DNA from 3 places in the Niveibacterium sp. genome. Region 1 is predicted to be linked to each of the others. Evidence: predicted binding sites of a transcription regulator. Region 1 holds the regulator's gene; each other region holds the start of a gene.
What was found. The regulator sigma-54, encoded in region 1, starts transcription at its own class of promoters, with help from an activator protein. The targets are predictions, from matches to a motif close to TGGCACGCTTNCTGCTNA.
Positions count from the first base shown of each region.

Region 2: ACE3P0_RS14260 (PEP-CTERM sorting domain-containing protein) is a predicted target of sigma-54. The motif match lies at 5,013-5,030, and genes of this name have one in related genera.
Region 3: nifB (nitrogenase cofactor biosynthesis protein NifB) is a predicted target of sigma-54. The motif match lies at 6,568-6,585, and genes of this name have one in related genera.

Region 1 is NZ_JAYRDJ010000006.1:29,937-39,934, reverse strand. Features, by position in the region: gene ACE3P0_RS06455 (protein-disulfide reductase DsbD) at 1-1,728, opposite strand, end outside; gene cutA (divalent-cation tolerance protein CutA) at 1,739-2,086, opposite strand; gene ACE3P0_RS06445 (PsiF family protein) at 2,198-2,671, opposite strand; gene hprK (HPr(Ser) kinase/phosphatase) at 2,745-3,689, opposite strand; gene ptsN (PTS IIA-like nitrogen regulatory protein PtsN) at 3,676-4,143, opposite strand; gene hpf (ribosome hibernation-promoting factor, HPF/YfiA family) at 4,262-4,585, opposite strand; gene ACE3P0_RS06425 (RNA polymerase factor sigma-54) at 4,597-6,072, opposite strand; gene lptB (LPS export ABC transporter ATP-binding protein) at 6,089-6,811, opposite strand; gene recX (recombination regulator RecX) at 6,798-7,247, opposite strand; gene recA (recombinase RecA) at 7,268-8,290, opposite strand; gene ACE3P0_RS06405 (LON peptidase substrate-binding domain-containing protein) at 8,367-9,032, shown strand; gene mutY (A/G-specific adenine glycosylase) at 9,044-9,998, opposite strand, start outside.
Region 2 is NZ_JAYRDJ010000021.1:31,753-41,750, forward strand. Features, by position in the region: gene ACE3P0_RS14240 (nitric oxide reductase activation protein NorD) at 1-1,839, opposite strand, end outside; gene ACE3P0_RS14245 (4Fe-4S binding protein) at 1,843-2,886, opposite strand; gene ACE3P0_RS14250 (hypothetical protein) at 2,893-3,279, opposite strand; gene ACE3P0_RS14255 (CbbQ/NirQ/NorQ/GpvN family protein) at 3,272-4,087, opposite strand; gene ACE3P0_RS14260 (PEP-CTERM sorting domain-containing protein) at 4,176-4,982, opposite strand; gene ACE3P0_RS14265 (M48 family metallopeptidase) at 5,427-6,623, shown strand; gene ACE3P0_RS14270 (TIGR00266 family protein) at 6,598-7,260, shown strand; gene ACE3P0_RS14275 (TIGR00266 family protein) at 7,272-7,952, shown strand; gene ACE3P0_RS14280 (TIGR00266 family protein) at 7,970-8,965, shown strand; gene ACE3P0_RS14285 (alpha/beta hydrolase) at 9,015-9,701, opposite strand; gene ACE3P0_RS14290 (cytochrome C oxidase subunit IV family protein) at 9,767-9,998, opposite strand, start outside.
Region 3 is NZ_JAYRDJ010000034.1:29,754-39,751, forward strand. Features, by position in the region: gene nifL (nitrogen fixation negative regulator NifL) at 1-391, shown strand, start outside; gene nifA (nif-specific transcriptional activator NifA) at 395-1,915, shown strand; gene ACE3P0_RS17620 (hypothetical protein) at 1,984-2,742, opposite strand; gene ybaL (YbaL family putative K(+) efflux transporter) at 2,890-4,611, opposite strand; gene ACE3P0_RS17630 (VOC family protein) at 4,750-5,118, opposite strand; gene trmA (tRNA (uridine(54)-C5)-methyltransferase TrmA) at 5,371-6,462, shown strand; gene nifB (nitrogenase cofactor biosynthesis protein NifB) at 6,616-8,112, shown strand; gene ACE3P0_RS17645 (ferredoxin) at 8,127-8,372, shown strand; gene draG (ADP-ribosyl-[dinitrogen reductase] hydrolase) at 8,382-9,323, shown strand; tRNA gene ACE3P0_RS17655 (tRNA-Met) at 9,421-9,497, opposite strand; tRNA gene ACE3P0_RS17660 (tRNA-Thr) at 9,562-9,637, opposite strand; gene ACE3P0_RS17665 (response regulator) at 9,747-9,998, shown strand, end outside.

The DNA.
Region 1 (9,998 bases):
GTCGAAGAACACGATGCCCGGCGGCCCAAAGAGGCCGAAGCGCTTGAGCAAGGCCTGATGCGCTTCAGTGTTGCCGGTAACATCGGCTTTCAGCAGCACCGTATCCTTCAACGCGGCCGCGACACGCGGATCGCTGAACGTGAAGCGATCCATCTCCTTGCAACTGACACACCAGTCTGCGTAGAAATCCAGCATCACCGGCCGACCTTCGGCGAGCCGCGCATCGAGCTCCGCAACGTTGCTGACCGGCTGAAACGCGAGCTTGGTACTTGTTTCAGCAGCCGTCGCGCCACGCAGGAAACCGAGCGGTTGCAGTGGGTCGCGGCTGCCGCCCAAGGCTCCGATCAATAGCGCGCTGCCGACGATCAGCAGCAGCACGCCGACGCCCTTCCAGAAGCGCCGCGCGCCCTTGGCCTGCGGCGGCAGCGGGTCGAGCGCATGCAGGAACACCGCGCAGACGATGGCCAGCGCAGCCCAGGCCAGCATGACGACCACTTGCGGCAGCACCGGGGTGACCAGCCACAGCGCGAGCGCGAGCAGGATCACGCCAAAGCTGCGCTTGACCGACTCCATCCACGGGCCGGCGTGCGGCAGCAGGCCCCGTGTTGCAACAGCAATCAGAATCAGCGGCGCGCCCATGCCAAGCGCCATCACAAACAGCGCGAAACCGCCGAGCCACGCATCGCCGGTCTTGGCGATGTAGAGCAGGGCGCCGGCCAACGGCGCCGCGACACAGGGGCCGACAATCAAGGCCGACAGCACCCCCATCACGGCAACTCCCAGCACCGAGCCGCCGCGCTGGTGGTTGGCGCGGTCCGAGAGGCGGCTCTGCAGCGCCGAGGGCAGCTGCAGTTCATAGAAGCCAAACATCGCGAAGGCGAGCACGACGAAGATCGCAGCGAAGCCGCCGAGCACCCACGCGTTCTGCAAGGCCGCGGACAGCAGCGTGCCGGACAGCCCGGCCGCGACGCCGGCAACGGCATAGGTGAGCGCCATGCCGAGCACGTACACCCCTGCCAGCGCGGCCGAGCGCGCACGCGTGACATGCGCGCCCTGGCCCACGATGATGCCGGAGAGGATGGGCAGCATTGGCAGCATGCACGGCGTGAAGGCGAGCAGCAGGCCGGCACCGAAGAAGCTGAGCAGGATCAGCGAGAGTTTGCCGGTACGTAACAGCCCCGCAAGGCGCCCGCTCTCGTCCGCGCTGACCGGCGCCGCCGCTGCGATGGCCGGACCGCCGGGGCTCACCGCCGGGGCGGCGTCGCTGCGCGCGCCGAGCTTGCCGAGCGCTCGCGACAGCAAGCCGCCGCCATCCGCGCCGCCCAGCGTCACGAGGGTGGTCTGCGGCGGGTAGCAGACGCCCACATCCGCGCAGCCCTGGTAGGTCACGCTCAACTGCTGGCCATCGCGCACTTCGCCCGACGCGACCGGGACGCTGACCGCCAGATCGCCGCGAAAGATCTCAACCTCGCCAAAGAACTCGTCCTGCTTGCGCTCACCTGCCGGATAGCTGGCGGCTGCGAGCTTCAGCGAAGCGTCCTGCGGCTCGAACGCGAAGCGGTGCTTGTAGAGGTAGTAGCCCTTCTCGATCGCGAATTGCAGCGATACGGTATGTGCGTCCTGCGCCTGTGCGGTAACGCTGAACGCCTTTTCGGGTTCAAGCAGGTCCGGGGCCGCCAGCGCGGTTGTCGTGAAGCTGCAGAGCAACAGCGAAATCAGGAACTTCATCGGTTTGTGTCTAGAGCCCGTCGGGCAAATGTTCGTCAGGTTCGGTCGCGTCGGCCACCCACTGCAGGTAGGCCGCCGCACCACGATTTGCTTCCACTGCGAGGATTTCCGGCACCTCGTAGGGGTGTTCCGCCAGCAGTGCCGCTTCAAGCGCGGCGTAACGGGAGGCGGTGGTCTTGATCATCAGCGGCACTTCGTTGGTCTGCTCGATGGCACCCTGCCAGCGATAGACCGAGCGAATCGGCGCAAGGATGTTGACGCACGCCGCGAGCCGACGTTCCACCAGACTGTGCGCGGCGCGCTCGGCGCTTGCTGCGTCGGGGAAGTTGCACATCACGATCAGCACTGGCTCGGCCATCGCCGTCTCCTGCCATATCCGGCCCTGAATTCTAGCGGCGCTTGAGCGGTAATCCTTGGCGCCAAACAAAAACCCCGCCATCGGGCGGGGTTTTCATTGAGGCGATCGAACTTAGCCCTTGAGGCATTCGCTCATGAACTTCTTGCGCTCATCGCCCTTCTTGCCGGTCGCCTTCTCGTTGCAGATCTTCATCTTGTCCTGTTGCGAGCCGGCGGGTTTGGCCTCGGTTTTGGCGTCCGCCGCGGGTGCGTCGGCCGCCGCAGGTTTTGCGCTGAGGCATTCGCTCATGAACTTCTTGCGCTCGTCACCCTTCTTGCCTGCCGCCTTCTCATTGCAGACCTTCATCTTGTCCTGCTGCGCAGTCGGCGCTTTCGCGTCGGCTTCGGCGGCTGCGGCCGGCTTTGCGCTGAGGCAGTCACTCATGAACTTCTTGCGTTCGTCGCCCTTCATGCCGGTCGCCTTTTCGTTGCAGACCTTCATCTTTTCCTGCTGCGCAGTCGGCTTCTTGGCTTCGTCTGCGGCATGGGCGGGGAACAACGCGAACTGCGCGGCCAGTGCTGCAGCCAGGATCACGAGCTTCTTCATGCAAGGCCTCCGGAGAGAGATTTTGGGCGAGATGTTGGCCGCGGATCACGCGGCCGCGGTGAAGACGGTCGGCTTACAGGTCTTCTTCGTCGAGATCCAGCGCCGAGCGCTGGCGATCAACGAATTCCTGCATCGAGTCTATGCCACGTAACTGAAGAATGGTATTTCGCACCGCCGCTTCCAGCAACACTGCAAGGTTGCGGCCGGCCGCGACAGGCAAGGTAACGCGCCGCGTCGGCACCCCCACGATGTCCTGCATGTCGTCTTCCAGTGGCAGGCGGGGCATCTGTGGGCTCTCGCCGCGGATCTGACGGTGCAGATGCACGACCAGCTTGAGCTTCATCTTCCGACGGCAGGCCGTCTCGCCGAAGATCGTGCGGATGTTGAGGATGCCGAGGCCGCGGACTTCGAGGAAGTCCTTCAGCATCGGCGGGCAGCGCCCTTCGAGCACGCCAGGCGCAATGCGCGAAACCTCGACCACATCGTCGGCCACCAGGCCGTGGCCGCGCGAGATCAGTTCCAGCGCCAGTTCGGATTTGCCTGCGCCCGAATCGCCAGTGATCAGCACGCCGAGCCCGAGTACGTCCATGAACACGCCATGCAGCGATGTCTTTTCGGCGAGGTTGCGCGCGAGGTAGGTGCGCAGCGAATCGATCACCCGCGCCGTTTCGGCCGAGGTCGTGAACATCGCAACGCGTGCGCTTTCGAATGCACTCTGGATCAGTGGCGGCACTTCACAGCCATCCGCCACGATCATCGCCGGCGGATGCGCCAGCAAGATGCTTTCAAGCTGATGCTGCACCTTGTCGCGTGCCTGGCGGCGAATCCAGCCCAGTTCCGCTTCGCCCATCACCTGGATGCGGTTGGGGTGGATGATGTTGAGGTGGCCGACCAGTTCGGCCGGCCACACCTTCTCGTTCGGGACCTGCACCTCGACATCGAGCGGGCCGGCGAGGTGGCTCAGGCCGAGCCGATCGCGGTTGTCCTCGTAGATGCGGGCGACGCTAGTTCGCCGCATTCGGGTTCCAGTTCACGAACAGGGTGTGTGCCTCGGATGTATCGCTGGCCAGCGTCAGGGCATCGCGGAAGCTGCGGTCGGAGAACATCTGCGCCAGTTCCGACAGGAGGCGCAGGTGATGTTCGGTGGCGCTTTCGGGCACCAGCAGCACGAACATCAGGTTCACCGGCTTGCCGTCCGGCGCCTCGAAGGGCACCGGTTGGGCGAGGCGGATGAAGGCGCCGACGGCGTCGCGCAGGCCCTTGATGCGGCCGTGCGGGATCGCAATACCTTGACCGAGCCCGGTAGAGCCGAGCTTCTCGCGTGTGAATAGCGCGTCGTAGACAGCGCTGCGCGCGAGTCCCTGATGGTTTTCGAAGAGCAGGCCTGCCTGTTCGAAAACGCGCTTCTTGCTGCTCGCGTCAAGGTCGACGAGCACATTGGACGGCGGCAGCAGCGGGGCGATGAGATTCATGCTTGGGGGTTCAGAAATGCACTGCGCGCCCGAAGGCGCGCAGATCCGGGGTCAGCTCATGTTCGGCGCGGGGGCTTTCCGCAAGCTTACGCGCCGGGATTCACTAGAGCGACCGTGATTACGATTCTGCAGACTGGCGCTTGTGCGCCTCGTGGCCGTGATCGTAGGACTTTTCCTTGTGCTTGAGAACCTGCCTGTCCAGTTTGTCCGTCATGGCGTCGATTGCGGCATACAGATCTTCCTCGATGCTCTCGACGAAAATGTCCTTGCCGCGTACATGTACCGTCACTTCCGCCTTTTGCTTCAGCTTATCCACCGACAGGATCACGTTCACGCTGGTGACATGATCGAAGTGGCGAATCACGCGATCCAGTTTCGACGTTACGTAGTCGCGAAGGGCGGCGGTAACTTCGAGATGGTGTCCGGTGATGTTCAGGTTCATGATTTATCCTCTCAGATCATCTTGCGCTGGCTGACCGGCGGGATGTTGAGCGACTCGCGGTACTTTGCGATGGTACGTCGCGCAACGACTATCCCCTGCTGGCCGAGAAGCTCGGCAATCCGCGCATCGGAAAGCGGTTTTTTGCGATCCTCTGCCGCGACCAGCTGGCGAATCAGCGCACGAATCGCCGTAGCTGAACACGCGCCGCCAGAATCCGTGGCGACGTGGCTGCCGAAAAAATACTTCAGTTCAAGGATACCTCTTGGCGTGGCCATGTACTTCTGTGTGGTCACCCGCGAGATCGTCGATTCATGCAGATCAAGCTGCTCTGCGATTTCGCGCAGCGTCAGCGGGCGCATTGCCACGTCCCCATAATCGAAGAACTGCCGCTGGCGGTCAACGATTGCCTGGGAGACCCGCAGGATCGTGTCAAAGCGTTGCTGTACGTTCTTGATCATCCAGCGCGCCTCCTGCAACTGCCCGGCCAGTGATCCGGCCGAGCCACGGTGCTGCTGCAGGATGCCGGCGTAGAGCTGGTTGATCCGCAGCTTGGGCATTGCGTCCGGGTTCAGTGTCGCACTCCAGTGGCCGCGTACCTTGCGCACGATCACATCCGGGATCACATAACGCGTCTCGATTGCGGCAAACCGTGCACCGGGGCGTGGATCGAGGCTGCAGACGAGCTGATGCGCTTCGCGCAGGGTCTCGTCGCTGCAACCCAGATGCCGCTTCAGGCGCACGAAGTCCCGCGCGGCAAGCAGCTCCAAATGCTGTTCGACGATCACCATCGCCGCATCGCGCGCTGTGCTCTCGGGTAGCAAACGCAACTGAAGCTTCAGGCATTCGCCCGGCGAACGGGCGCCGATACCGGTGGGGTCAAGGTTCTGCAGATGCGCCAACGCGATCTGCAACTCGTCGACGTCGACTTCGAATTCGGGTGGCAGCAGTTCGAGCAGTTCTTCGAGCGGCTGGGTGAGGTAGCCATCGTCGTCGAGCGCTTCGATCATGAAGCGCAGCAGCGCGCGATCGCGGTCCGACAGCGGCATCAGGGCGACTTGTTCATCCAGGTGGTCGCGCAGGCTGGTCTGCGCCGCGCGGAATTCCTGGAAGTCCGTCTCGTCGTCCTCGTCGCGACTACCGCTGCCACTGCCGCCGCCTTCGCCGGACCACTCGGTGGGGCCGTCGTCGTAGCTGCCGGCATCGTCAAAGCTCGGTTCGCTCGGTTCGGGTGAGGTCTCCGCTGCCTCCGCGGCGACATCGTTGGCGGTGTCGGTGCGTTCGTCGCCGCTCGGGGTGGTGGCGGACTGGCCCCAGGATTCCGGGTCCGATTCCGCGTCTTCGCGTTCGAGCAACGGGTTCTCGAGCAGCATGCGCTCGATTTCGCTGTTGAGCTCCAGGGTCGATAGCTGCAGCAGCTTGATCGACTGTTGCAGCTGCGGGGTCAGCGCGAGCTGCTGGGAGATACGGAGCTGGAGCGAGGGCTTCATCGTAGGGGTTGCGCGATCAGAGTCGGAAATGTTCGCCGAGGTAGACCTCGCGAACCTTGTCGTTCTGGACGATTTCGTCAGGGCGGCCGCTGGCGAGCACCACCCCTTCGGTGATGATGTAGGCGCGATCGCAGATACCCAGCGTCTCGCGCACGTTGTGGTCGGTGATCAGCACGCCGATGTTGCGATCCTTCAGGAAGCGGATGATCTTCTGGATGTCGATCACGGCGATCGGGTCGACGCCGGCAAAGGGCTCGTCGAGCAGGATCACCTGCGGGTTGGTGGCCAGCGCGCGTGCGATTTCAACGCGGCGGCGCTCGCCCCCCGACAGCGACATCGCGGTGGCGTCGCGCAGGTGCGTGATGCCCAGTTCGCCCAGCAGCTGGTCGAGCCGGGCCGTGAGCTGATCCTTTGGCAGCTTCTGCAGTTCGAGCACCGCGAGGATGTTCTCGGCGACCGTCAATTTGCGGAAGACCGAGTTTTCCTGCGGCAGGTAGGACAAGCCCAGATGCGCCCGCTTGTGGATCGGCAGGTGGGTGATCTCCTTGTCGTCAAGGATGATATTGCCGCCATCGGCGCGGACCAGGCCGACGATCATGTAGAAGCAGGTCGTCTTGCCGGCACCGTTGGGGCCGAGCAGGCCGACGACCTCACCGCTGCCGACTTCGAAGCCAACATCGCGCACGACGGTGCGCGCCTTGTAGCGCTTGGATAGACCGCCTACCTTAAGCAGACTCATCGAACGGCTCTTTCAACACTTTTCTCACGACCTCCGCGGAGAATCCGCGGGCGGTCAGAAAGCGCGCCTGGCGCGCCCATTCCTTTGCATCGCCCGGCACATTGCCAAACTTGCGTGCCCATATGGCCCGGGCGCGTTCCAGCTCTGTTTCGCCCAACTCGCTCGCTAGCGCGTCGCTGATCGTGTCCTGATCCACGCCGCGCTGTGCGAGCTCGTGCTGGATGCGTCGCTGGCCCAGCCTGCCGGCGCGGCTGCGCACATAACTTTCGGCGAAGCGGGCGTCGGACAGCAGGCCCAGTTCGCTCATCCGTTCAAGCACCGCTTCGACCGCTTCCGGCTCGCCATGCGCCGCGAGCTTGCGCGCCAATTCGGCCCGGCTGTGCTCGCGCTGCGCCAGCGTGCGCAGCGCGCGGGCTTTCAGCTCGTCGCTGCTCATCGCTTGTCTTCGTGGCCCGTTCAGGCCGCGGCAGCTTCCCCGGCCGGCAGCTCGGGCAGGCCCAACTGAACGCGGATCTTGTTCTCGATTTCGCGTGCAGTCTCAGGATGCGAGCGCAGGAACTCGCGCGCATTGTCCTTGCCTTGCCCGATCTTCTCGCCGTTATAGGCGTACCAAGCGCCGCTCTTGTCGACGAAGCGTTGCTCGACACCCATGTCGATGATCTCGCCTTCACGCGAGATGCCTTCGCCGTAGAGGATGTCGAAGTGCGCTTCCTTGAACGGTGGCGAGACCTTGTTCTTGACGACCTTGACCTTGGTCTCCGAGCCGATCACCTCGTCGCCCTTCTTGATCGTGCCGGTACGGCGGATGTCCAGACGCACTGAGGCGTAGAACTTCAGCGCGTTACCGCCGGTCGTGGTTTCCGGGTTGCCGAACATCACGCCGATCTTCATGCGGATCTGGTTGATGAAGATGACCATCGTGTTGGTGCGCTTGATGTTGCCGGTCAGCTTGCGCAGTGCCTGCGACATCAGGCGGGCCTGCAGGCCGGGCAGCTGGTCGCCCATCTCGCCCTCGATTTCGGCCTTCGGCGTCAGCGCAGCAACCGAGTCGATGACCAGGATGTCGACACCACCCGAGCGGACCAGCATGTCAGCGATTTCGAGCGCCTGCTCGCCGGTATCCGGCTGCGAGATCAGCAGGTCGCCAACATTCACGCCAAGCTTCTGCGCGTAGGACACGTCGAGCGCGTGCTCGGCGTCGATGAAGGCCGCCACGCCGCCCATCTTCTGCATTTCGGCAATCGCCTGCAGCGTCAGCGTGGTTTTGCCGGAGGATTCCGGGCCGTAGATTTCGATCACGCGGCCGCGCGGCAGGCCGCCGATGCCCAATGCAATGTCCAGCCCGAGGGAGCCAGTCGACACCGCCTGGATGTCCGACTCCACCTCGCCGTCGCCCATCCGCATGATGGAGCCCTTGCCGAACTGCTTCTCGATCTGGGCCAGCGCGGCCTGAAGTGCTTTCGCCTTGTTGTCGTCCATGGGGTTTCCTCGATTCTGTGGAAACGATTATGGCACAGAGATTGCGTGCGCCTGAGTCGGGTGCGTGCAGTAAAACATGGCACACTTCCACCACTTCACACGGCGCGCGTTTCGCTCGCCCAGCGAGACCGATCCGATGCCTGAAATGCCCGCCGAACTCCCATTGTTTCCCTTGCATACCGTACTGGTTCCTGAAGCGCGTTTGCCGCTCAAAGTGTTTGAAGTGCGCTACATGGACATGGTCAAGGCGTGCATCCGGGATGGCAGCAGCTTCGGCGTGTGTCTGATCGAAGAGGGTCAGGAAGTCGGCGCGCCGGCCACACCCGCACAAGTCGGCACGAGCGCGCGCATCGTCGAGTGGGATATGGATCAGCCCGGCATCCTGCAGATCGTCGTGACCGGCGAGCGTCGTTTCCGCATTGCGCATGCGGTCGCCCAGCCTGATGGTCTCTTGCGTGCAGTGGTCGAATGGATGCCGGAGCCCGCGGTACAGGCGCCGCCGGAAACCCTCGCCGACACCCTGCCCTTGTTGCAGGCCGTCGTCGCGGATGCGGGTGACACCGCGATTCCGGCGCCGCACCGCTTCGACGACGCAGCCTGGGTCGGCTACCGCTATACCGAGATCCTGCCGATACCGGTGAAGGCCAAACAGAAGTTGCTGGAACTCGAGGACCCGCTGATGCGGCTCACCATCATCCAACAGTTTCTTGTACAGCGCGGCTTGCTCAAGCAGGACGCCTGAGCGGCGCACTCTCAGAGGCTGTCGAGCAGGCGCCGGACCGGCGTTGGCAGGCCAAGCGAATCCCATTCCTGTTGGCTGGCCCAGCGCCAGGCCGGGTCGCGCACACCTTCGCCCACCACATCCAGCACTAACGCCTCAAGCGTCAGGCGGAAGTGGGTGAAGGCGTGCCGCAGCGGCGGCAGGGCTTTGGCCACGCCGACCACGCGTAACCCGAGTGTCAGCGCATGGGCTTCGGCATCGAGCTCATCCGGAATTTCGGGCAGTGCATAAAGGCCACCCCAGATGCCGTGCGCCGGCCGCTTCTGCAGCAGTACCGCACCGCCGTTGCAGGCAATCAGCACCCGACTTTGCCGTTCGGGCACCACGCGCGTCGGGCGGGGTGTCGGGAGTTCCGCTTGGCGGCCCTGCTGACGTGCCACGCAGCTGTTCGTAACCGGGCATTCGGCGCAGCGAGGGCGGCTGCGCGTGCACACCGTGGCGCCCAGATCCATCAGCGACTGGGTGTAGGTATCCACGCCCTGCGCGGGCAACAGCGATTCGGCGAGCGCCCACATCGATTGCTCTACCGCGCGTACGCCGGGAAAGCCTTCGATGCCGAAGTGCCGAGCGAGCACCCGCTTTACATTGCCATCGAGAATCGCGGCTCGTTCGCCAAAACAGAATGCTGCAATGGCTGCGGCGGTGGAGCGGCCGATGCCGGGCAACTCGGCGATTTCGGCTGCGGATGTCGGGAAACGGCCGCCATGCAAGCGTACGACCTGCTGCGCGGCGGCGTGCAGGTTGCGCGCCCTCGCGTAGTAGCCGAGTCCGCTCCAGAGCGCCAATACGTCGTCGACCGGCGCGGCCGCGAGTGAGGCCAGATCGGGAAAGCGCGCGAGGAAACGCTGGTAGTACGGGATCACCGTGTCTACCTGCGTCTGCTGCAGCATGATTTCGGATAGCCACACGCGGTAGGCGTCGCGATTT
Region 2 (9,998 bases), on a different contig from region 1:
GGCGCGGTGGGCTTCGCGCACGGCGGCGGCGGTGTCTTCGATCGCGAAACGGCCTTCGTAGTGGTCGATGTCGTTCGGTTTGCCGTCAGTCAGCAGCAACAGCAGCCGCATTGCGTTGGGGCGTTCGCCAAGCACCTTGGTGGCGAAGCGCAGCGCGGCGCCCATGCGGGTGTAGTAGCCGGGCTTGAGTGCCTGCACGCGGCCGCGCGCGGCGCCGTCGTAAGCCTCGTCGAATTCCTTGATCGTATGCACCCGCACATGGTTGCGCTTGAGTGACGAGAAGCCGTAGAAGGCGAACGGGTCGCCGGTGGCGCTGAGCGCTTCGCCCATCAGCAGCAGGCTTTCGCGCACCACGTCCACGACTTTGTGGGTGTCGCTGACATGCGCATCGGTGGAGAGCGACAGATCGGCCATCACGAGGCAGGCGAGGTCGCGCGCGGCGCGCACCGGAGCGGCGTACACACCGGGTTCGGGCTGCACGCAGCCGGCGGCGCGTTCGGCCTGCCAGCGCACGAGGGCGTCGAGGTCCAGCTCGGGGCCGTCCTGCTGGCCGCGCAGCCAGCGCCGCTGTGGCGCCAGCGCAGAGAACTGGGCGCGCAGCCGGCGCGCGGCGCGGCGCAGCGGTTCGGGCAGTTCGGTGTTGTGCGCGTCGCGGGCGCGCATCGGCTGCACGCGTACGCGGTCGTCGACCAAGGCGCGGCGCTTCCAGTCCCATTCGGGGAATGCGATGCCGGGGCCGAGCGGCAGGTCGTCCTGCGCGGCGGCGGGCAGATCCAGATCGAAGCGGACCTTGGCGGTGGAGGTTTCGCCACCGCGCGCAACGGCCAGCGTATCCATCTCGCGCGCCGCGCCGGCAGCGTCTTCATCACCTTCGTCGGTGGCGCGGTTGACCCGCACATACTCCGCCCAGGAGAGCAGGCTTTCGGCGCGGAAGGGCAGCACGAAGCCGTCGCGACCGTCCGGCAATTCCTCGCGCCGCGCTTGTTTGCGTTCGCGCACTTCCGCCTTGGTTTCGCCGCCGTCTGCGGTGTCGGCCTCCGTTTCGCCCTGCAGCGGCTGCGGGGGCGGGCTGTCGAGTGCGGGCATCAGCCACAGCGGCACCGGGTGTGGGTCGCGCGTCGCGGCGGGCAACTGGCTGATGCTGCCGGGCGCAGCGAGCGCGCTGCGGATCGCACGTTCGGCGGCGGCCTCGTCGGCCGGCAGCGCGGTGGGGTCTGGGCGCTGCGCGAGGTGCGCATCGACCAGGCGGCCGTAGCGTGAGGCGAGGCCGGGGTAGCGCGCGAGTACCGCGGCTACCGCGTGCTGGTTCAGCTGCAGCCAGGCATCGCGCGCGGCGTGGGTGCGCGTATCGGCCTTGTCCCATTCGAGCGGGCGTTTGAGCACCAGTGCGCGGGCGACGTCGCGTGCGCGCGCCCACAGCGAGGGCGGCGGCGCCAGATCGGGCGTAGTTGCTGCGTTGGGCTGTTGCGGTGGTCCTTCGTGGCCGCCCGTGCGGCTGACTTCACCGGCCAGTGCGATCAGCCACAGGTAGAGCTCGCGGTTGCGCGCGCGATCGGGGAACAGCGCGATCGTTTCGGGCAGGCGCAGCGTTTCGTTGTCGAGCGCGGTGTGAATCGTCTTGTCGCCGCTTGCAGCGACGCGTTGGAGCAGGCTGCGCCGCGCGCTGTGGCGGGTTTCGCCGGCGGCCGCGACGCGTAGCCCCGGTTCGCCGCCGAAGGCGCGCAGCAGCGGCCCGGCAAGCGTGGTGATCTCGTCGAGCTGCACCGCGGCTGCGGGGTAGCTGCGGTTCGCGATTCGGGTGATGAAGCGGTGCCATGCGGCGCCTACGACTTCTTCCATCGACTACTCCCGGTGTTTCTCGTGGGCAAAGCCGCCTTCGCGGCGGGCGGCGGCCTTGCCGCTGGTCCATTCGAGCAGGCTGCCCTGCGGGTTGTCGGCTTGTATCGCATCGCAGGCGACGACGCACTGCGCGCACTGCGTGCAGGCGAACATGCGGCGCTTTAGATCGCGCGGGTTCAGCCGCATCGGGCAAACGTCGGCGCAGGCGGTTTCACCGGCGCCCAGCGTTTGCGGGCAGGTGGCGCAATCGGCGGCGCGCTCGCGTGCGAAGCCAACCACCATCGCGCGGCGGTTGGCGATCCAGGCCACGCTTTGCAGCATGCCGACCGCGCAGCCGTAGCGGCAGAACAGATGCCGTGCGAAGAGGAATTCACCGCTCAGCACCAGCGTCGCCACGCCGATGAAGAGCGCCTGGTTGCGGGTGAGCGCGCCGCTGAGGAGGTTGTGATAGATCTCGAAAGGCGGCAGCAGGTAGGTCAGCAGCACGACTGCCCAGATGAAGGCAAAGCCGACTGCGAAGGGCACGACGACACACCACCAGCGGGCGTCGAGCCGCTCGGTGCTGCCGTTCGGGCGGATCAGCCAGCGCTCGCCGCCGTCGTGCAGCAGCGGGCCGGGGTGGGCGTCCCACACGCTGTGCTTGCCGCTGGCGCGGCGCATCAGCCGATTTACCGTTTCGACCACCGAGAAGTGCGGGCACAGCCAGCCGCAATAGAGCCGCCCCCAGCGCCAGGCTACGCCGAGCACCAGGGCGGCGGTGGCAAGGATAGGCAGCAGCAGTTTCAGCACCACCTGCGTGGCGGCCTCTGCGGCATCGATGCGGCCGGCAGCGAAGTCGTCCAGTCCAATGTGCCAGGGCATGCCGAGGAACCAGGCATGGCCGGCAATGAGGTCATAACGCAGCAGGTTGAACACCGGCGCGAGGATGAACAACACAAAGAAACCGGCCTGAAACAGCGTGCGGCGTGCCTGCAGGTGCTGCCGGCGCGGCGCGTTGGCACTGGCGATGGGGATCACGCGGCGTGGCGTGGTGGCGGGTGCGGACATGGCGTATCAGCCGACCAGCGGGTAGCGCCAGGCTTCGCGGTTGATCGCTTTGACGAGGCCGACGACGCCAAGCAGGATCAGCGATGAATGGACCACCGTGAAGTACAGGATCACGACGACCCACACGCCGGGGCCGTGAAAGCCGCCGATCGCACCGATCACCAGCGTGGTGAAGATCAGCGCGCCGCCGACCAGGCTGACGCGAAAGGCCTGCTCCAGATGCACCCGCGCGACCGGATGTGCACCGGCGCGCCGGCGCCACCAGAGCCACGCGAGCACGAGGAAGGCGAGGCCGGGCGCGAGCATCAGGTTGATCAGGTACAGCGCCTCGGCGGCGACGGCGAGCGGGCGGGGGTCGTCGGCGTCGCGCATCGGCACGTTGGGCTCAGACACCAAACGTGGCGGCGACGACTTCCATCAGGGCCCCGGCGATTTCGCGGTCGTCCGTCAGGCTTTCGACGATCGCGGCGCGGCAGGCCACCAGCGGCGCGACGCCGGCGCCGATCAGGCGTGCGGCGTAGACCAGCAGGCGTGTCGACACGGCTTCTTCAAGGTCGACATCCTTCAGCGTGCGCAGGCTGCCGGCGATCAAGACCAGGCGGTGCGCGAGCATCGGATCGCAGGCCGTTTCGCCAGTCAGGATGCCGACCTCGCGCTCGGCGGCCGGGAAGTCGAAGGCGAGGCTGACGAAGCGCTGCCGCGTCGAAGGCTTCAGGCTCTTGAGGAAGTTCTGGTAACCGGGGTTGTACGACACCACCAGCATGAAGCCGGGCGGTGCTTCGAGCTGCTCGCCGGTGCGCTCGATCGGCAGCACGCGGCGATCGTCTGCGAGCGGGTGCAGCACCACGGTGGTGTCCTTGCGCGCCTCGACCACTTCGTCGAGGTAGCAGATGCCGCCTTCGCGCACCGCGCGGGTCAGCGGGCCATCACACCACACGGTCTTGCCGTCGCCGATCAGGTGGCGGCCGACCAGATCGGCGGCCGACAGATCATCGTGGCAGGCAACGGTGTAGAGCGGCAGCCCCAGTTTTGCGGCCATGTGCGCGACGAAGCGTGTCTTGCCGCAGCCCGTCGGGCCCTTGATCAGCACCGGCAAACGGTTGCGCCAGGCCTGCTCGAAGAGTGCGACCTCGTCGCCGCTGGGGGCGTAGTAGGGAAGCGTGGCTTCCGTTTCGATGCGTGCGTTCATGAGGCGCAGCATCGGCTGCGCGCCCCGGTGCTTCCTTGATTCGCGGCAATTTGCGCACGGCGGCCGCCGTGCGCGATCGAGAATCGGCCGCGATGCTGCCTTACGTGGCGCGCCGACGGCGGCTTAGCGCCAGTGCGCCGAGCGCGCTACCGACGAGTGCCAAGCTCATCGGCTCGGGCGTCGGCAGCGGCGGGTCGGCCTTGATCACGTCGTTGCCGCACAGCATCGACCACTGCACATCGAAGGGCAGGCCCCAGTCGGCGCCGAACAGCGCACGCGGAATCGCGGCTTCGATCATGTAGTGCGTGTCGCTGCTGTACTGGCCGTAGCCGGTGACCGGGCCGCTGATGGCGATCTGACCGCTGCCAACTTGGGTGCCGGCCTTCACGGCAACCGGGTCGCGCCCGTGTGCGTACGCGGTGTTCTGGTTATCCCACAAACCGAAGTACCAGCCGTTCGCAGCGTCGCCGACGCGATACAGCGAGCCGACCTGGATCGTCGGGCGGTACAGGCTGCCGTTGGCGTTCTTGATCGCGGTGGTGGTGAAGCCGTATTCGAATTTGCCGTCGCGGCCAAAGTCGATCAGGAAATCGCCCGGCGCGTAGGTGTTGTTGCCCATGCGGGTCGCCGGGTCGAGCCCGGTGATCAGGCCGAGGTAGAGGTAAGTGGCGTCGTAATCGACATACAGCGCTTCCGCGTCGTAGGCCTGCCCGCCGTAGCCCGGGGTCAGGTAGCCGCTGCCGTTACGCGTCCAGTCCTCGACCGTGTAGCCCTTGACGCTCGCGCCGGGCGTCATGGTCGCCTTGTTGATCGACCAGTCGGATTGCAGATTACCGTCGATGACGTAGGCGGCGGCAGAGTGAGACACGAGCGCGAGGCACAGCAGGGCGACGGGTCGGAAAGACATGGCGTATCCACCTGAAAGTGATGCGCTGTATGAGCAGCAAACGTGCCAGTACCGCAAATCTGACGATCGCCGCAAATGCATGAATGTATTTGGCAAATTTGTCGACAGGAACGAATTCACATTCCGATCCCGCTTCCGTGAAATTTGCCACGTAAAAACCCTGGCGGAGTCGGGACGACCGTTGGTCGGCTTGATCGGTGGTAATTTCCAAAGCCTATAAGCTGTAAGAAAATGCGACTTCGATAAATTTGTCGATTTGCCTGCGTGCGCCAGGGAATCGCCTGCGTTTGCCCAAATTGAGCACGCCCCAGGCGGCGCGCCCGCTGCGATTTCGCCGCGCTTGTTCTAAGGTGCTGCCACAAGAGCTGTCGTGCTCTCGCCGCGGCTGCCAAGCCGGCCGAGCGCGCGGCACAACCTATGGATGACCGAGAAGCCATTCCCCCGATGAGCCCCGATCGCGCATTCGAAGCGCAAGCCTTCAACGAGCAACTGCCCGGCGGGCGCAGCGGCGGGCAACTGGCCGTAGACGCCGCGCGGCTTCACTTCAACGGCGGCGGCCAGGCCGTGGACCTGCCGCTGGAAGGGCTACAGCTGAGCCTGGGCGGCGCCAGCGACCGCCTGATCTTCCTCACCCACCCGGCGCTGCCGGCCTGGCAGTTCTACACCAGCGACCACGCGCTGCTGACGCACCCTGCGCTGGCCGATCACCCGGCGGTGCAGCACTTGCGGCGACACCGCAGCAAGCGTCGCCTGCTCGGCTGGGGCAGCCTTGCGGCAGTGCTGGCGCTGATCCTGCTGCTGCCGCTCGCGCTCTACCTGTCGCTCGACGGCCTCAGCGCGGTGGTGGCGCGGCGCCTGCCGGCGGACTGGGAACAGTCGCTCGGCGACACCGCGATCAAGCAGTTCCGCGTGCAGAAGACCTTCATGCCGGACAAGGCCGCCGATGCGCTGCTGCAGCCCCTCGTCGCCCCGCTGGTGGCGCAGGCCGGCAGCCGCTACCGCTATCACTTCCATGTGATAAACGACCCCAGCCTCAATGCCTTCGCGCTGCCCGGCGGGGAAGTGGTGATCCATTCGGGCCTGATTCTGAAGGCGGCGTCGCCGGATCAACTGCAGGGCGTGCTGGCGCACGAGATCTCGCACGTGACCGAACAGCACGGCCTGCGTTCGGTGATCAAGAGCGTTGGCGTGTATGCGGTGGCGCAGGCGCTGATTGGCGATGCCTCCGGCCTGATTGCCGCGGTCGCCGGTGCGGCACCGATGCTGATCAACCAGAAGTATTCGCGCGACTTCGAACGCGAGGCCGACCGCGCCGGCTTCGACCTGCTGACGCGCGCGCAGATCAACCCCGCTGGCCTGATCGGCTTCTTCGGCGCGATTCGCGAAGAAGAGCGCAGACAGCTCAAGCAACTGGGCGACGCCGATGCACAGAGTGCCGCGCGTGGCGCAATGGCCTACCTCGGCACCCACCCCGACACCGACGAGCGCATCGCCACGCTGCAGGCGCGGCTGGCGAAGCTGCCGGCAAGCCCCTGGCGCGACGACCGCGCGGCCTTTGCGGCGCTGAAGGCGCAAGTTCAACAGTTTGTAAGTACAACTACGACGAAAGACGACGATGAAAGCGGAAATCCGCGGCAGTGATGCTTTTTCCTATGTCGACCTGACGCTCGCGCCCGGCGACAGCGTGGTCGCCGAATCCGACGCGATGAGCAGCATGTCGGCGGATCTCGACCTGCAGGCGCGCTTCAACGGTGGCTTCTTCGCAGGCTTGCTGCGCAAGTACCTCGCCGGCGAGACGCTGTTCGTCAACGTCTTCAAGAACACCACGAAGGCGCCGCGCTCGCTGACGCTGGTGCAGCCGACGCCGGGCGGCATCCGTGCGCTGGAACTGCACAACGACACCTTCTACCTGCAACCCGGCGCGTATCTCGCGAGCACCGAAGGGCTCAAGCTGGGCGTCGGTTTTGCCGGCTTCGTGTCGTGGATTGCCGGCGACGGCCTGTTCCGCACCGTCGTGAAGGGCAGCGGCACGCTGTGGTACGGCGCTTACGGTGCGCTGCTGGATAAGGAGATCGACGGTGAGTACATCGTCGACAACAGCCACCTTGTTGCCTACGAACCGGGCATCAAGCTGCGTCTGCAGCTGGCCGGCGGCATCTTCTCCAGCCTGTTCGGCGGCGAAGGCCTCGTCACGCGCGTCAGCGGCAAGGGCCGCGTGGTGATCCAGACGCGCAGCCTCTCCGGCCTTACCGGCTGGATCAACCCGAAACTGAGCTGAGCGAGGCGCGCATGCAAGTCGAATTCATCCATCGCCCCGGCAATACCGCGGCGACGCTGCTGCTTGCCGCAGGCGAGAGCTGCACCACCGAATCGGGCGCGATGATCGCAATGAGCGGCCAGCTCGATATCGAAACCACCACGCACAAACGCGGCAAGGGCGGTCTGCTGAAGGCTGCCAAGCGCCTGTTCGGCGGCGAATCCTTCTTCCTCAACCATTTCACCGCGCGCAGTGGCCCGGGCGAAGTGGTGCTGGGCACCGCGCTCGCTGGCGACATGATGGATTACACGCTCGATGGTGATGCGCTGCTGGTGCAGGCCGGCTCCTTCGTCGCCTGCGAGCAGGGCGTCGAGATCGATACCACCTGGCAGGGTTTCAAGAATCTGCTGTCGGGCGAGAGCCTGTTCTGGCTCAAGCTCTCCGGGCGCGGCAAGGTGGTGCTGAGTTCCTTTGGGGCGATCTATCCGATCGAGGTCGACGGCGAACATATCGTCGACACCGGCCACATCGTCGCCTTCCAGGAAACGCTGGAGTTCTCGCTGACCAAGGCGGGCAAGAGCTGGCTGCATTCGATGCTGGGTGGCGAAGGCCTCGTCTGCAAGTTCAAGGGGCGTGGCACCGTGTGGTGCCAGTCGCACAACCCGGGCAGCTTCGGCATGTCGCTGCGCCCGACGCTCAAGCCGCGCAAGTAACAGGAAGGGGACACGAGATGTCATTCAAAGTGAGCGTGACCGGTTACGCGCAGGCCGACCAGGCCGCTGCACGCGCGGCCTTCGCGACGGCCTTCAAGATCACGCCGGAAAAGGCGGCCGAGTTGCTGGCGGTGTTGCCGCGCACGATCAAGGTCGATCTCGACCAGGCCACCGCGCAGCGCTATTGCGATGCCTTGCTGAAGATGGGGCTGACGAGCGCGGCCGAGCCGATGCAAGCGGCCGTGGCGCCGAGTCCGGTGCCGGCTGCTGCACCCGTGCCGGTGGCGCAGGCATCGGCCGCACCGGTTATGCCGGCCGCCGTGGTGGCGCCCGAAGCGGAGCAGCCCGGCTTCAAATTCACGATCGAAGGTGCGCCGGACTTCGCCTTCCTGACCGTGAAGCTGCCGGCCAACCACACGATCAAGGTGGAAGCCTCGGCGATGGCGACGATGGACACCCACATCCGCATGAAGACCAAGCTTGGCGGCGGGCTGGGGCGTTTCATCACCGGCGAATCGATCTTCATCAACGAGTTCAGCGCCGAGAAAGTGCCGGGCGAAATCGGCATCGCACCCGGTGCGCCGGGCGATCTGGGCCATGTGTACCTGAACGGCGATGTAATCTACCTGCAGAACGGCGCCTTCGTCGCCTGCGACCCGGATGTCACGATCGAGAGCAAGTGGCAGGGCTTCACGAAGGGCTTCTTCTCGGGTGAGAGCTTCTTCCTGATCCGCGCCTCGGGCACCGGCGACCTGTGGTTCAACACCTACGGCGGCATGATCGCGAAGGATGTGGATGGCGAATACGTCGTCGATACCGGCAACATCGTCGCCTTCACCGAGGGGCTCAACTACAGCGTGGAAAAGTTCGGCGGCTACAAGTCGCTGTTCTTCTCTGGCGAAGGCTTCGTCTGCCGCTTCCGCGGCAAGGGCCGCGTGTGGATCCAGACGCGCACTTCCGGCGCGCTGCTGACCTGGGCGCAGCAGTTCCGTAAGGCGAAGAGCGCGGACTGAGCTGGCCGTGCGGGCGGGGGCGACCCCGCCCTGTCTTCTCGCGCGCGATTCAGGCGCGCTGTGCGGTCTGCCAGCGCGTCGTGAGCCACGTGCCGATCGCGCGGATCTCATCGAGGCAAACCGAGTGTCGCATCGGATAGGTGCGCCATTCCACTGCGTAGCCCTCAGCCTGCAAGGTGTCACGCGCCGCTTCGCCAAGTCGCAACCCAACCACATCGTCCTGCGTGCCATGCGCGGCGAAGATCGGCGTCGAGCGGTTCGCCTCGCTGAGCGAATCGAGCAGCAACTGGCGCGCGGGCAGATAGGTCGAGAGCGCGATCACGCCGGCCAGCGTTTCCGGGTGCGACAACGCCGCGGTGTAGGCGATCGCGCCACCCTGCGAGAAGCCGGCCAGCACGATGCGGTGCGTCGGCACGCCGCGCGCGTTCTCGCCGGTGATCAAGGCCCGCACCGCATCGCAGGATGCACGCACGCCGGCCTCGTCCACATCGCGGGTGCTGCCATCCAGATACTTGATGTCGTACCACGCCCGCATCAGGTAGCCGCCATTGCAGGTCACCGGAATCACCGGCGCATGCGGAAACACGAAGCGGATCTTCGCGCTGCCCGGCAGCCCCAGTTCCGGCACCACCGGCTCGAAATCGCTGCCATCGGCCCCGAGGCCATGCAGCCAGATCACCGAGAAGTCGGCGTCGGGCGCGGTTTCCACTTCGAGGGTAGGGAGAACGTTGGTCATGGTTGCGGCTTGCTCAAGTTGGCATTGGCCGAGAGCTTACCGTGTTGCTGAAGCACGGCGACACTTCAGCGCAGGCCCGCGTGCCAGCCCAAGGCAATCAGTGCGATCACCAGCAACAGCCAGCCGATCACCGCAGCTTGCCAGCGCAGGCTGACGTGGCGCAGCACCATGAATTCGCGCGCGACCAGTGTGCCCTTGACGAGGGTGACGAGCGCGAGCACGACGGCCACGGCGCCTTGCGCGCTGACGATCATCACATGCCCGCTGCGGCAGACTTCGCGGTACTTGCCGTCCCAC
Region 3 (9,998 bases), on a different contig from region 1:
GGGCTCGCCCACGCGGCTGCGCGCGCTGCTCAAGGCGTTGGTGGACAACGCGATCGAAGCGATGAACGTGAAGGGCTGGCAACAGCGCGAGCTCAGCATCAGCACGCGCACCCGACACAACAGCCTGGAGGTGCGCGTGGAGGACAGCGGCCCGGGTTTGCCCGAGGCGCTTCGCCTGAAAGCCTTTGAGCCCTTCTTTAGCACCAAGAAGCAACTCGGTAGCCATCTGGGAACCGGGCTTCCCGCGGCACAACAAGTCGCGGTAGATCACGGCGGCAGCATCGAGTTGGGCAACGCTGCCAGCGGCGGTTGCACCGCCCTGCTGGTGCTGCCGCTACCCCCGCAGACGCGCGCCCCGGCGCCGATGCACGACAGTCGCGAGATCGGATAAGCCATGGATACCGAAGGCGCACTCCACCGCATCCAGCTCGAAACGCTCTACCGTGTGAGCGTAATTCTTTCGCGCACACTCGACGTCAAGCAAGCCCCGCAGGAAGTGCTGCGCGTGCTGGAGGAATCCGCTGGTCTTACGCGCGGCATGATCAGCGTGCTCGATTCCGACAGCGGCGAACTGGTTGTCAACGCCTTGCAGGGTGTAGAAGCCGACGAGTTCGAGCCGGTTCGCTACCAGTCCGGCGAGGGGGTGCTGGGCCTGATTCTTGAAGAGGGCAAGACGGTCGCCCTGCCCTCGATCGCCAGCAACCCGCGCTTTCTGAACCGGCTCGGCATCTACGAGCGGCGTCTCCCCTTCATCGCGGCGCCCATTCATGTCGGCGGTACGCTGCATGGCGCGCTGGCGGTTCAGCCCAACCGGCTGGACGACGGCCAGCTGGCGGTGCGCGCCCGCTTCGTGGAAATGGTCGCCAACCTGATCAGCCAGAGCGTGAAGCTCTCGCTCGATGTGGCGCAGGAAAAAGAGACTATCGCCGAGGAGCGCGACACCCTGCGCCGTGCCGTGCGCGGTCAGCATGGTTTCGACAACATGGTCGGCCACTCCACCGCGATGCGACGCATCTTCGAGCAGATCCGCATGGTGTCGAAGTGGAACACCACGGTGCTGATCCGCGGCGAGACAGGCACCGGCAAGGAGCTGATCGCCAACGCAATCCACTACAACTCGCCGCGGGGCCGCGGGCCTTACGTGAGGCTCAACTGCGCCTCACTGCCCGAGAACCTGCTCGAATCCGAACTCTTCGGGCACGAAAAAGGCGCCTTCACCGGCGCCGTAGCGTCGCGCAAGGGCCGATTCGAGATGGCCGACGGCGGCACGATCTTCCTCGACGAAATCGGCGAGATCTCGCCCGCCTTCCAGGCCAAGTTGCTGCGCGTACTGCAGGAAGGCGAACTCGAGCGCGTGGGCGGTGGCCGCACGATGAAGGTGGATGTGCGCGTCATCGCGGCAACCCATCGTGACCTCGAAGACGCGGTCGACGACGGCAAGTTCCGCGAGGATCTTTATTTCCGCCTCAACGTGATGCCGATTACCGTGCCGCCACTGCGCGAGCGCCTGGAGGATGTGCCTGAAATTGCCCGCCACCTGATCGGCCGAATCGGCCGGCAACAAGGGCGCCCGCTCGATCTGAGCGAATCTGCAATCACGCGGCTGATGCAATACAGCTGGCCTGGCAATGTGCGCGAACTCGAAAACTGCCTGGAGCGCGCCGCGGTGATGTCGGAGAGTGGCCACATCGACTGCGAGTTGATCCGCATCGACCGCCAGCGCGAACTCTCTGCCGCTGCTGCGGCCAACCGTATCGATCTGGACGACCCGAATCTCGACGAGCGCGGCCGCGTGATCGCCGCGCTTGAACAGGCCGGCTGGGTTCAGGCCAAGGCGGCGCGCCTGCTCAACATGACCCCGCGGCAGATCGCCTACCGCGTGCAGACCCTGGGCATCGAGGTGAAGCAGTTCTGAGCATGACGGCTGCGAAGCGGCCCGAGCAGGGTGCCTCGCAGTCCGTCGTTAAACGCGCAATCAGGCGCTCAGATCACCAGGTGATAGCGCAGGTTGTCGAAATACGACTTGTTCGGCCACTGTGCAGCATCTGCCTGACAAGAGAAGCGCACCCGAGCAATGGTGCGGGACGGCATGCTGACTGCCAGCGTCTTCCAGCCATCGCCCGCCGACGCCCCTGGCAACGTGCCGACGTAATACGACGCGGCAATGCGCTTGCCTTGACGGTCATAGGCCTCCAGAAAGGGCCGCCCGGTGGTGTTTATCATCTCGCCCGGACATGGTGTCTCGCATACCGGATAAGCGTCGATCGACACCGTATCGGTCGGCCTGTCGAACAGCACATCGATCGCGCCTTCCCGCGCATAGAAGCAGGGCGTGGTGCCCGGCGCATGAATCGACACGCCGTTCGAGCCACCCACGTAAACCTGTTTGCGCACATAGGCCGGGCCGCTGGTGAGCGGGTTGATCATCGTGAGCCCATACACCTCGCTGGCCAGCGCCCCCTCGGGTACCGGTTGTCCTGCCAGATCGGTGTCGAAGTCCATCAGCACCATCACATCGATACGAGGAATATCGGGGCCAACCTTGATCGGCGGGCGCAGTTTCGGTCTATCAACCACTGCCGGGTCCCCCGCCCCTTGCGAGCGGAGCCACTGCACAAGCGCCGGAGTCGCTTCGGCCGCCGGATCGCGGATCAGATCCGCAAGCATGCGGTTGCTGCGGGCAAGGACTGGTTTGCCCGTGTCGGGCCCTTGCGGGCGCAGTTTTTCAAGAATCGCGTTCATGATGTCCCCCTTGCAGATCAGAAGAGGGCAGCGCGGCGGCTGTAACGCTCACAACGGTCGACGCGTGCCCTTGGCAACACGCCATTTCTGCTACCAGTGTAGACCCGGCATCGCGTCGGCGCCGGCTTACTGCTTGGCGGGATTGCGCTAGGGCCGCGCCGTCGAGATTGCGCCACGATAGCTCAAGCGGATGTGCTCACTCATGCCATGGGCTAGTTCGCGTTCGCCAAGGAACACCTTGGCGCGACTCTCGCTGGCAAGCAGATCAGCCTCTTCCTCATTATGACTGCGCAGCACCACGGCGATGGTCGGATTGAGCGTCTGCGCGATCTCGACCATCTTGCGTACGCTCACCGCATCCGGCACTGCAATCACCAGCATTGCGGCGCGCGCAATGTGGGCCTGGATCAGCACCTCTGGGGTGCTGGCATCGCCGCTCACCGCCGGGATGCCATCCTTGCGCAGCGCATCGATACGCTCGCGGTTCTCATCGGCTACCACGAAGGGGATGTGCTCTTCGCGCAACATCGCAGCGATGCGGCGGCCGACGCGCCCATAGCCGACCAACACCACCTGCCCGGTCAGCAGCGCCTGGTCGGTGGACATCGGCAATTGCGCGAGCGGATCGTCACGCTGGTCGAGCCGCCGTGCCAGCGCCGAGCGTTTGCGCACCCAGGCCTGCAGTGGCTCCAGCGCGGCGAAAATCGCGGCGTTGGCGGCGATCGAAATCAGCGCGCCTGCGAGTACCAGGCTCTGGCCCTCAGCCGGCATCAAGCCGAGTGCCACGCCGAGCCCGGCGAGAATGAAGGAAAACTCACCGATCTGCGCAAGGCTGGCGCCTACCGTCAACGCGGTATTGAGCGGATAGCGGAACAGCAGCACCAGCGCGACCGCCGCAATCGTCTTGCCCACCATGATGATCGCCACCACGGCAAGCACCTTGAGTGGCTGCGCCCATACCACAGACGGGTCAAACAACATGCCGACCGATACGAAGAACAGCACCGCGAAGGCGTCGCGCAGCGGCAGCGATTCGTCAGCCGCGCGATGGCTGAATTCCGACTCGCGCATCATCATGCCGGCAAAGAACGCGCCCAGCGCGAACGAAACGTCGAACAGCTTGGCCGCACCGAAGGCTACGCCGACCGCCGTAGCCACCACACTGAGCGTGAACAGTTCCTGCGACCCGGTGCGCGCAACCCACCACAACAACTTAGGCAGCACGCGGCGCCCCACCACCAGCATCAAGGCGATGAAGGCGCAGACCTTGAGCAAGGTGACGGCCACCGTTTGCCAGATATCGTTCGTTGCGACACCCGCCGCGCCGCCGCCTTCGACCCCGCGCAGCACGCCGGCCAGCGCCGGCAGCAGCACGAGCACCAGCACCATCACAAGGTCTTCCACCACCAGCCAGCCCACCGCAATCTGGCCGTTGACCGACTTCAGCAGCCCCCTGCCCTCCAGCGCTCTCAACAGCACCACGGTGCTGGCAACCGACAGACACAGCCCGAACACCAGCGCACCACCAAGGCTCCAGCCCCACAGCAGCGCTGTCGTCATGCCGAACGCAACCGCCACGAGGATCTGCACGATCGCGCCGGGCACCGCGATCCGGCGGACCGCCATCAAGTCGCTCACCGAGAAATGCAGGCCGACGCCGAACATCAGCAGCATCACGCCGATTTCCGCCAGCTGACTCGCAAGCCCCACATCGGCCACAAAGCCCGGCGTCGCCGGCCCGATCATCACGCCGGCAAGCAAGTAGCCCACCAGCGGCGGCATATGCAGGCGCGTGGCGGCGAATCCAAGCAGCAGTGCAAGGCCGAACCCCGCGGCAATGGTGGCAATCAGGCTGACGTCATGGGGCATCGTTCGGGCTGTTCCTCGTGAGGTATGGCGCGCCACGGGAATCGCAGCGCCAAGTAAGGGAGCGCGCGCGGCGCAAAAAGGTTCCGGCGGAACAAGATTTGTTCAGGCAATGCCCGACGCGCCCCGGTGCGTGGCGTTTCACTGCATCGAGTGCAGGCCGATCATGTTGCCGTCCGGGTCGCTCACCAAGGCGATGAACCCGTACTGGCCGATCGCGAACTTCTCCTTGAACACGCAGCCACCGCCCGCCTTCACCCGCGCCGCCTCAACGGCGCAGTCCGCGCAACTGAAGTACACCAGCGTGCTGTTACCGCCGGACGGACAGCCATCCATCTTCACCAGTGCCCCCGAGGCGCCCGGCACATCGGCCATCGGGAAGGCCAACATCTCCATGCCAGGGCTCTCCAACGCCTGCAGGGACACACCGAATACGCCCTCGTAGAACGCCTTGGCACGGGCCATGTCCTGCACATAAATTTCGAACCAACCAACCGGATTGCGTTGCATGTTTGCCTCTCCTTCAAAGATCTGGGACGGCCACCGTCGCACTTTGGCCTGAACTAAGCATCGGATACCGTCGCCCCCGCTTCAAGCCAATCGTGCCCCTGTTTCATTGCAGGGGGCGCCGTTGCTTCATCTCATAGAGGCTCGGCAGGTCCGCTTGCGCGCGAAGTAGCACCAGCCGGGGTCGTTCCGCCCCATCATGGCCGCCAACGCGGTATCGTTGCGCCCTTTGTTTCATCCCGGTTTCGCATCGCCATGTCTCAGCCCAGCTTCACCCCCGACAGCTACGCCGCCCAACTCGCCCCCAAGGTGGCGCAATTCAAACGTGACTTCGCGCCTTTCGGCCTGCCCGAACCCGCGGTGTTCGAATCGGCGGCGCAGCATTACCGGATGCGGGCCGAGTTCCGCATGTGGCACCACGGCGACCGTGTCGACTACGCAATGTGGGAAGCCGTGGACCCGAAACAGCCGGTGCTGCTGGAAGACTTTCCGACCGCTTCGGCCGCGATCTGTGCCGCGATGCCAGTGCTGCGCGACGCGGTGATCGCCTCGCCCGAGCTCAAGCGCAAGCTCTTCCAGGTGAATTTCCTTTCGACGCTCAGCGGCGAGATGCTGATCACGCTGATCTACCACCGCAAGCTCGACGAAGCCTGGGAGGCCGCCGCACGCGAACTGGCGGCGAAGATGCAGGTACTGCTGATCGGCCGCAGCCACAAGCAGAAGATCGTGCTGGAGCGCGACTGGGTACTTGAGGCCTTTGAGGTGGATGGCCGCCCGCTACGCTACCAGCAGATCGAGGGCAGCTTCAGCCAACCCAACGGCGGCATGAACCGGCAAATGCTCGGCTGGGCCTGCCAGCAAGCCAAGACCCTCGGCGGCGATCTGCTGGAACTCTACTGCGGCAACGGCAACTTCACCGTCGCGCTGGCGCCGCACTTCGAGCGCGTGCTGGCCACCGAGGTCAGCAAGTCCTCGGTCCGCGCAGCCGCGTACAATCTGGAAGCCAACGACGTCGGCAACGTCGCCTTCGCGCGGCTTTCGAGCGACGAAATGAGCGACGCGCTGGCGCGGGTGCGGCCGTTCCGCCGCCTCAAGGACATCGACCTCGACAGCTATCGCTTCAGCACCCTGTTCGTCGATCCGCCACGCAGCGGCCTTGACGAAACCACGCTGAAGATGGCGGCGGGCTTCGATCGCATCCTCTACATCTCGTGCAACCCGCAAACGCTGCGCGACAACGTCGAGGCGCTGCACGCAACCCACCGGATCGACGCCGCCGCGGTGTTCGACCAGTTCCCCTACACCCATCACCTCGAATGCGGTTTGCTGCTCACACGCCGGGGCTGAGCACGACCCGACCTGTGCGCTTTCCCACATCGCACTGTGTAGGCTAAGCGACACTGCGGCGGGCCAACCGCGCGGACGGCCCGCCGCAGCACTGTTCGCGCAGATCGGCACGGCAATTGCTGAACCGGAGACACACATCCTCCGGAGCGCCTCATGCCGACGCCTACCCCCCCGAACACGGCCACCAAGGCCAGCGGATGCGCCAGCGGGCGCTGCGGCTCCAGCGCGAGTCAGATCGACGAATTGGATGCCAGCGTCGCGCAGCGCGTGCAGGACCACCCCTGCTACTCCGAAGAAGCACACAAGTACTTCGCACGCATGCACGTCGCAGTCGCCCCGGCCTGCAACATCCAGTGCAACTACTGCAACCGCAAGTACGACTGCAGCAACGAGTCGCGGCCTGGCGTGGTGTCAGAGGTACTGACCGCGGCGCAGGCGGTGAAGAAAACGCTCGCAGTGGCGGCCGCGATTCCGCAGATGAGCGTGCTAGGCATCGCCGGCCCCGGCGATGCGCTCGCGAATCCCGAGCGAACCTTCGCCACCTTCGCCGAACTCTCGCAACGTGCGCCGGACCTGAAGCTGTGCCTCTCCACCAACGGGCTGATGTTGCCGCAGTACGTCGACCAGATCGCTGCGTATCACGTTGACCACGTCACGATCACGATCAACTGCATCGACCCTGACATCGGCGCGCAGATCTACCCGTGGATATTCTGGCAGCACCGCCGGATCACCGGGCGCGAAGCCGCCGAGATCCTCATCGCGCAGCAGCTGCGCGGGCTTGAGATGCTGGTCGCACGCGGCATTCTGGTGAAAGTGAACTCGGTGATGATTCCCGGCATCAACGACCGGCACCTGAAGGAAGTCTCACGCATCGTGCGCGCAAAAGGCGCCTTCCTGCACAACGTGATGCCGCTGATATCCGACCCAGCGCACGGCACGCACTTCGGCCTCACCGGCCAGCGCGGCCCTACCCCGCAGGAGCTCAAAACCTTGCAGGACGAATGCGCCGGCGACATGAACATGATGCGCCACTGCCAGCAATGCAGGGCTGACGCGGTGGGCATGCTCGGTGAGGATCGCGGCGCCGAGTTCACGCTCGAGAAAGTCGAGGCGATGCAGATCGACGAGCACGCCGCGATGGGTCGCCGGCTCGCACTACGCGCCGCAATCAATGCCGAACTGGCCGAAAAGCGCGCGGCGCGCCATGACGCCAGCGCGCAGGTGATCGCACTTCACCGTCCGGTCGCAAACATCGGCCGGGCTGTACGCATGGCCGTGGCAAGCAGCACCGGGGCGGAAATCGACACCCACTTCGGTCACGCCAAGCACTTCCATATCTTCGAGGTCAGCGCCGAGGAGATCCGGGCGCTGGGCACTCGCGCCGCCGCGCAGTACTGCGGTGGCGAGGCGGACTGCGGCGAAGCCGACAACACGCTCGCCCGCACGCTGGCCGCGCTGTCCGACTGCGAAGTGATGCTCTGCGCCCGGATTGGTATCGAACCCTGGAGCAAGCTCGAAGCCGCAGGCATCCGCCCCGACGGCGCCCACGCAATGGAACCCGTCGCGTCAGCGCTGCACGAAGCGTGGAAAACGATGCTCGACAACGGGCAACTCGCGGCTGCGCCCGCCAGCCAGCGTCGCGCTTAACCCGGGGTAGCGGCATGGCACTCGAAATCGTTGCGGGCTGCGTCAATTGCTGGGCCTGTGTCACGCTGTGTCCGCACCAGGCAATCTTCGAAGCCCGGCCACATTTTCTGATCAACTCCGATCGCTGCACCGAGTGCATCGACACGCACGCCACGCCGCAGTGCGCCGCGATCTGCCCGATCGAGGGCGTGATCATCGACGAACTGGGCACGCCCCTTAACCCGCCCGGCTCGCTGTCGCCGGCTGCCCGCGACGGATGAGTCCGCATCGTGGCTCACCCGGACGAAGCGCGGGAAATGCCATGGCCGACGCCACAGATCGCTTGGCCGCCAGCCGAAGCAGCCGCGCGCGTTCGCGCGCACGCGCGGGGCGCACTGCTCGGTCTGGCGCTCGGCGACGCGTTGGGCGCCACGGTGGAATTCATGACGCCGCGCGAGATTCGCACGCAGTATGGCCGCCACACGCAGATCCGCGGCGGCGGCTGGCTCAAGCTGGCGCCCGGTCAGGTCACCGACGACACCACCATGGCCTTCGCCGTCGCCGAAGCGCTGATCCGCAACCGCCATCCGACTGCAGAGGACTACGCCCGCGCGTTCGACGCATGGATGCGCAGCAAGCCGGTCGACGTCGGCAACACGGTACGGCGCGGCATCACACGCTATCGGCGCACCGGTGAAGCCTGCGTGCCACCTTCCGATGACGCAGGCAACGGCGCCACCATGCGCTGCGCCCCGGTCGCAATCGCACTGCTCGGCGCGCCCTCAGAGTCGTTGCACGACGCCGCAATCGCGCAAGCACGCGTCACGCATCACAACCCACTCACCGACGCCGCCACCGTCTGCGTCGTCCGCATGATCCAGGCGGGCATCGTCGGCCACGGCATCCGCGGCGTGATCGCCCTCGCCCATGAACTCGTGAAGACTCAGCCCGCCTTCCACTTCCGTGGCAAGCCAGCACTCAACCCGAGTGGCTACATCGTCGACACCATGCGCGCGGTGTTGCAAGCCATCGACACCACCGACAACTTCGAAGCAGCGCTGATCGACGTCGTCAACCGCGGCGGCGACGCCGACACCACCGGCGCCATCACAGGCGCAATACTCGGTGCGCTGTACGGAGAGCAGTGCTTGCCGGGCTACTGGCAATCAGCCCTGCAAGCCACCATTGCCGCGCAATGCCGAACCTACGCCGACCGGCTCGCCAAAGCCTGATGCACGGCGATTTCCGAACCGCAAAAGCGCGGGGCGAGAACGCCTGGCACAAAGCAAAAAGCCCAACCACTTTCGTGATTGGGCCTTCGCTTCAAACTGGTTGCGGGGACAGGATTTGAACCTGTGACCTTCGGGTTATGAGCCCGACGAGCTGCCAGACTGCTCCACCCCGCGTCGGAGAAGAAGAATTATGGATTAACGCGTTTTTAATGTCAACCCACGAATTCAATAAATTTTTTGGTGCCGACAGTAGGACTTGAACCCACGACCTTCGGTTTACAAAACCGCTGCTCTACCAACTGAGCTATGCCGGCGCCGGAGGTGGCGGATTATACATATTCGCGCTGCGGATGCTACGACTGTCGTGCTATCTTTTTCCGCTGCGCACCATTTCCTTCATGGCGGCCTCAGGAAAGCACATTGATGACGCGTCAGACACTCCGTGTTCTGTTGGTGGAAGACAACGAGGACGACGCGATCCTGCTACTCGCGCGCCTGCGCCGTGCCGGTTTCGATGTGATCTCTGAACGGGTCGAGACACCACAAGCTCTGGATGCGGCGCTGAGTCGAGGCTCTTGGGATCTGATTCTTTCGGACTACAAGCTTCCGGGCTTCTCGGGCATCGCCGCGCTCGAGCAGGTGCAGGCGCGCAAGATCGACGTGCCGTTCTTCATC